2 regions of the Kaistella flava (ex Peng et al. 2021) genome follow, and region 1 is predicted to be linked to the other one. Evidence: riboswitches for the same ligand, from Rfam matches in the RefSeq annotation. Region 1 holds a riboswitch; the other holds the start of a gene.
The links. Region 1 has a riboswitch for cobalamin ahead of Q73A0000_RS02830 (acyl-CoA thioesterase). Riboswitches for the same ligand answer to the same signal wherever they lie in the genome.

Region 1 (3,426 bases):
ATATTCAAATTAGAAAATACAAAGCAAAGAAAAGCGGAAAAAAAATTCCTCTCTCCCGCAGTTTCAGCACAAAAAAACCTTACTCTGAAAAGTAAGGTTGTATTAATTAAGATAAAAGATCTTCATTTTCTTCTTCGTGATCATCTTCGTTATCACTTAAACTATAATAGTTATTTTCTTCGTCTTCAGATCCAATTTCTTCCATATCGTCATCAGCATCTGCGCCAGGAACATCTAGATTTTCGTCCAAATCACTTTCTTCAATTTTTTCTACAGTAATCGGATCTCCGTTTCCGTCTAAGGAAATGTGTTCTTCCTGATTAAAAATATCATCTTTCGAACTATAGTTCATTTCTTCTAAATTCTCTTTTTGCTCGTGGGTGTTATCTTTTGGTTTCATAATATAATGGTTTAGTGTATTTGCTATGCGACAAAAATGATTCCAAGATTAATTTAACCTGAAATTAAAATTACATTAACTATAAATATTAGTTTTTATAAACTTCAGGATTTGCACAATTAGGCATTTTTTCACCTTTCGAAAAAGCAATAATATTTTCTGCGGCCAGTTTCGCCATTCCATTTCGAGCTTCTACCGTTGCCGAACCAATATGTGGTAAAACACAAACATTTGAAAGTTTCAACAGCAGATTATCTTTTTCCATCGGTTCTGGATTGGTAACATCTAAACCGGCACCCCAAATTTTTCCTGATTCTAAAGCTTCGTAAAGGTCTTTTTCATTTTGAAATCCGCCTCTTGCCGTATTAATAAAAATACAGTTCGATTTCATTTGATCAAAAATAGATTGATTGAAAATCACCAATTGTTCTTTGGTGTAATTTGCGTGAATACTTATAACGTCCGAGGTTTTTATCAATTCTTCAAATGAAACATATTGCGCGTCGAGTTTATTTTCAGCCTGTTCATTATGATTTCGATTGTGATAAATGATATTCATATCAAAAGCGTTTTTACACTTTTTAGCCATTTCAAAACCAATTCTACCCAACCCAAAAATACCCAATGTTTTGCCGTACAATTGCTGACCAAGCTGTTCGACCGCATCAAAATCTTTCCAGTTTCCCGATTTTACTTTTTCCATATAATAACCCGCTTTTCTGGAAATCATTTGCATGAGAAGAAATGCAATATCAGAAGTAGCTTTGCTCAAAACATCAGGCGTATTTCCGATTGGAATATTTCTCTGAGTTGCTTCGTTCAAATCCACATTGTCAAAACCTACAGAAAACAAAGCAATCGCTTTTATATTGGGACATTGATTAAAAAAATATTTATCAAATTTATTTTTACCAACATTCAACAGAATGTCTGCATTTTTACAATTTTGTAAGTATTCCTCTCGACTTTCATTTTCAGTTTTAGGGAATATAATTTCTATATTTTCTTGTTTTAAAAGTTCCAAACCAACTTCTGGAATTCTCTGATTAATAAATACTTTCATTGTTTAATTTTAAATTTCACTTCTAAATTTTAGTAAAAAAGCAAATTGCTTTTAGTAGAAATCGAATTTATTTCATTATTAAATTTAGTTCAATTTTTATTCCGAAATAATGATCTTTTTCCGCAAAATTAATCTCTTAAAAAATTTATTTTGACTTAAAGAAGACTTTTCTATTGGTGATAATTTCTTTGAAAACTATATATTTGTCCCTGAAAAGGGTGAATCGTGTGAAAATCACGAACTGTCGCGCAACCGTAATTCAGTAAATGAAAAGTCGGATCCCCAAAAACTTTCGCGATATGAAGTAGAAAATAATCAACGATTTTCTGTTCATTTCAATTATTAATATTTTAACTATTTAAAAATGAACTACGAAGAAAAAATTCAAAATTCCGAAACCCACGTTTTCAAAGTTGTTTTTCCGAATATTACCAATCATCACAATACCATGTTTGGTGGTACGGTGATGGAAATGATGGATGAAGTTGCTTTTATGACCGCTACCCGATTTGCCAGAAAATCCTTTGTGACGGTAAGTTGTGACCGAATTGATTTCAAAAAACCGATTCCTGCCGATACTTTAGTAGAGTTAATTGGTCGCGTAAAATACGTCGGAAACTCCAGTTTAAAAGTGAATGTCGAAGTTTATGTCGAACAGATGTATGATGAAATAAGAGAAAGAGCAGTTTCTGGTGATTTTACTTTAGTAGCAATCGGTGCTGACAAAAAACCAATGAAAATATTTGAAAGAGATGAAATAGAAAATCAGTTTTAAATTACAAAATCCACCTAATAGTGGATTTTATTTTATTTATAAATCGCCGTCGTCAAGCATTCGATTTTTATTATCTTCCCATTCGTCTTCATAGGCCTTTTCTTGATTTTCCCACGCTTTTGGGGGAACTGCATTTTCAGCATGTTTTATAGGATGGCTGTCGGTAATTAATTTTTCTTCCGATGCATGATTTTCTACATTGAGAACCTCTTCTTTTTTATTATCTAATGACAATTTATCTTTCTCTTTTGAATTGTTATTTGCATTATTCATGATCCATTTATTAAAAGGTTATGTCTTTTATTGCTTCAAATATTATTCCGAAATCAGATTATTTATTTCTCGAAAAATAGGATTTATATGAACCGAAAAAGTCGTAATAATTCCTTATTTTACACGTTTTAAAAACAAAAATTAATTTAATAATTCAGAAAAATTTCTTAATTATTATTATTAAATTTGCCCCGATTGATATTATGGAAAAAGACAAAAAAAAACCAACGCCTAAAACGGCTGACCAAAGCAAAATCCTTTCTAAACCGCGCATATTTTTCGGAATTTTATTTCTAGTGTTTTCGGTAGTTGCAACCCTTTCCTTCATTTCGTATTTAATGAATTGGAAAGCAGATCAAAGTCAAGCCGGAACCATGCTCGATAAAACAATCCAGTCATCCAACATTTTTGGAAAAATTGGTGACTGGCTCGGTAATATTTTTATTTTTGACAGTATTGGAATTGCCGCATTTCTAGTTGCTTTTCTCTTTTTCGTTTTGGGAATGATGATCCTCAAAAAAAGTTACTTCAAACCTTGGAAAACTATTGGACATTCTTTATTCTTCATTTGTTGGCTACCTATTTTTATGGGAGCACTGACTAAAGGTGAAGGCGTTTTGAGCGGTGTTTACGGTTTCCAAATTATGGATTTCTTAAACTCTATTATTGGTACTGCTGGATTATGGGTGGTCATTTTGCTGAGTATCGCTTTGTATTTTATTTTAGAATTTAATCTTCGTCCAAGTAGTATTAAATCAAAATTGAGTGATTTAAATGATAATACGATTGGTCGTGTCAAAGGAATGATGCCGCGTTCAGAAGAGAATTTCGAAGCGGATGAAGAACTGGAAGAAATAGCACATGAGAAGGAGCAAAATGTGACGGTGAATGAAGCAAATGCAGTTCAACAAAAAC
Region 2 (3,426 bases), 950 kb from region 1:
TTGAAATTTCCGTATTTGAAATTATTTCCTAATTCTGCCTGATGAGAAACTTCTGGTTTTAAATCCAAATTCCCGCCAGGTTGCCAGTAAAGATCATTGAAAGAAGGATATCTGAAATTTTTAGAAACATTTAAAGCAAAAGAATACCAGTCGGTAACATTCATTTTTCCGGAAAAAGAATAGAGAATTGGAGTTACGATCTCTTCAACAAAATCTTTTTTAACACCTGCTTCAAAATTGAATTTCTGAGTCGGATTCCATCTTAATAATCCCGCAACTGAACCTGCATTTCTGCTGACATCAGTAATTCCAGACTGATAACCTTCGCCTTTATCGAAATGGTATTCTGAAATTAAATTGAATGCCCAATGATTATTCAAGAAATAATTGAAATCATTTTTAGCCAAATAAGTTTCGCCAGATCCGCCACTGCTTTTCGGTTGACTGATATTATCAAAATATTGAAAATCATCCTGAAGGTAAGCAACTTTAAAACTATTATTTATTTTTTTTGAATTGAAATCCCAGGCAAGCAAACTTCTAAAAGTATTACTTAGATATTTAGTTTTCGTCCCAAATTCGGAAGTAGGATAATGTTGTTCACCATCGTAAATCTGCGTTTGCCAATACAATCTGTTTTGAGAATCAATTTTATAAGCCGCTCCTAAATTGAAAGTTCGGTTGTCATATTCACCATTTAAGTTTGCGTAATTTTTTTCCGGAACTTCATAATCATTATCGCTTTTAACAACATTCCCCGAAACTTTTACTGATAATTTATCGTCGCTATAAGAAGTCTTTAGAAAAGAATTGAAAGTATTATATGAACCACCTTCCAGAAATAAAGTCGAGTGAAAACCTTTATTAAAGGAAAGTTCATTGTTTAAATGAATCGTTCCACCGATGGCTCCACTTCCATAAATTATGCTTCCGCCGCCCGATTTTACTTCAAGTTGGTCGTAACCTAAAAGGTTTAAATTATTGACATCGCCTTGTCCTAAAAAAACAGAATTGATATTAATTCCATTCCAGACAAAAGCAGTTTGTTGTGCGGTTGTTCCACGGAAAGATGGTGAGGAAACCATTCCACGGCCATTTTCTTTAATGTAAACTGGAGATTGAAAACGCAGAACTTCCGAAAGATTCGTGGTGTTTTTCAACAAATCTTCTTGATTTAAAGTTTCAATTTTGTGAAATTTCTTAGAATTCTTCAACTGATTGTCGAAGATATAAATGGTGTCAATCGCTTTCTCTTGAGCAAAACTCAACAGAAAACAAAATAGTAACGCAGTAGAAAAGTGGTGTTTTATAGTCATTATTCAGGCCTTTCCTCCGAAAGCTTTATTTATGTTAATGCTTTGTAGTAAGGTCTCCTGACTTTCACAAAACTGCACCTTCCCGATTGCTCAGTGGTTGTATTGCAGTTTCACTAATGGTGATTTACAGTTGCGGGGACAGTTTGTGATTCGCACACAATTCCCTTTTCTAAAAGCAGTGCAAATGTAGTGATTTCATTTAATCTAAAACTGATTTGTTCTTTAAATAATGATAAGTTTCAATTTGTGACCGAATCGGGTTTTTATCCCCCTGAACATATTCATTACGTAATTTTTTATCTAAAATTCTGGCTTTTACATTATCATTTAATTGAATTTCAAGTTGGTCTTTGATTTCTTTTTTAAGGTTTTTCTGCGTGATTTTCGCTGCTGCTTCAATTCTGTAATCCAGGTTTCTCGTCATCCAGTCAGCTGAAGAAATGTAAATATCTTCCTGACCTTTGTTGTAAAAATACATGATCCGAGAATGTTCTAAATATTCATCAACAATACTGATAGCTGTTATTTTTTGTTTGAAATCTTTTTGATTAATCGCGCAGTAAATTCCACGAACAATCAGTTTGATGACAACACCGTCCTTTGCAGCTTCGTAAAGTTTAGTTATGAGCTCTCTGTCACTAAGTGAATTCACTTTAATGATGATCAACGTTTTCCGCCCGGCTTTGGCTTCTTCAATTTCTTTATCAATGTGATGAATTATTTTCTCCCGCATGAATTCTGGACAAACCACTAAGTTTTTACAGGACTTCAACGTATTCATAATATCGTCTTTTGGTTTTTGCAACACTTTGAAAATTTTATTAATATCTGCCATAATTCCACGGTCAGAAGTCATCAATAAATGGTCGCCGTAGATTTTCGCTGTTTTCTCATTAAAGTTTCCAGTGCTTACAAATCCGTATTGAAGTGTTTTATTGTGAACTCTTTTTTTAATGACGCAGAGTTTTGCATGGACTTTTTTATTTGGGATTCCAGTTAAAACTTTCACTCCTTCCTGTTCCAGAATTTCTTTCCATTTCAGATTGTTTTCTTCATCAAATCTCGCCCGAAGTTCCAGCATCACGGTAACTTCTTTACCATTTCTCACGGCATTAATTAAAGCATTGATGATTTTAGAATTACTCGCCAGTCGGTAACCTGTAATTTGAATTGACTTCACATCAGGATCCATCGCAGATTCTCTCAGTAAATCGATGACAGGCGTATAATTATGGTAAGGGAAAGTTAAGAGAACATCGGTTTTCTGAATAACATCGGTAACTCTTTTTCCTTTAAATTCATGATGATCAAAAGAGGTTCTTTCGACCGGTTTTTTATACGTTTCAAAAACTTCAGGAAATTCCATAAAATGCCTGAAATTATGAATTTTCCCACCTGGAATTATGCTGTCTTTTTTCGTTAAATGAAGTTTTTTAATTAGAAATTCCAAAAGCGCTTTGTCCATGACTTTATCAAAAACAAATCGCGTCGGTTTCCCTTTACGTCGAGATTTAATTCCTTTTTCAATTTTTTGAGCTAAAGTTGTTTTGATGTCATTATCCAAATCGAATTCTGCATCTTTCGTTACTTTAAAACAATGAGCTTCATATTCTTCATAACCAAAGTAAGAGAAGATGTGCGGTAAATTAAAAGTAATGACATCTTCTAACAACATCACGTTTTTTTCATTCTTATCAGTAGAAGGCAACAAAACAAATCTTCCTAAGGTTCTGGACGGAATTTCGATAATTGCAAATTTACTCTCATATTGAATTTCTTTTTTGCGCATTGCCACTCCCAAATAAAGCGACTTGTCTCTTAGATAAGGCATCGGCGAATTGTCATGCAACAAAATCGGAATCACATTACTTTCAACAATTTCATCAAAATAAGCCGTCACAAATTTCTTTTGCGCCGCCGTTAAATTCTTAGCGGTTTTAATGAAAACTTGTTGATCTGCCATTTCAACCTGAATTTTTTTCCAAGTTTTATCGAAGTTTTGTTGTTGCTTGATGACAACTTCGTTTATTTTTTGTAAAATTTTTGTTGGAGGCTGGTAGAATGATTCGGTGATAAATTTATCTTTAAAATCCATTGCGCGCTTTAAACC

Region 2: linked by a shared signal. The riboswitch ahead of Q73A0000_RS15330 (TonB-dependent receptor plug domain-containing protein) and the one ahead of Q73A0000_RS02830 (acyl-CoA thioesterase) in region 1 are both predicted to bind cobalamin.

The regions. Positions count from the first base shown of each region.
Region 1 covers NZ_CP040442.1:619,697-623,122, reverse strand. Annotated here, with positions in the region: gene Q73A0000_RS02840 (hypothetical protein) at 107-400, opposite strand; gene Q73A0000_RS02835 (2-hydroxyacid dehydrogenase) at 489-1,463, opposite strand; cobalamin riboswitch at 1,620-1,766, shown strand; gene Q73A0000_RS02830 (acyl-CoA thioesterase) at 1,828-2,238, shown strand; gene Q73A0000_RS02825 (hypothetical protein) at 2,275-2,511, opposite strand; gene Q73A0000_RS02820 (FtsK/SpoIIIE family DNA translocase) at 2,715-3,426, shown strand, end outside.
Region 2 covers NZ_CP040442.1:3,382,600-3,386,025, forward strand. Annotated here, with positions in the region: gene Q73A0000_RS15330 (TonB-dependent receptor plug domain-containing protein) at 1-1,316, opposite strand, end outside; cobalamin riboswitch at 1,346-1,528, opposite strand; gene ppk1 (polyphosphate kinase 1) at 1,516-3,426, opposite strand, start outside.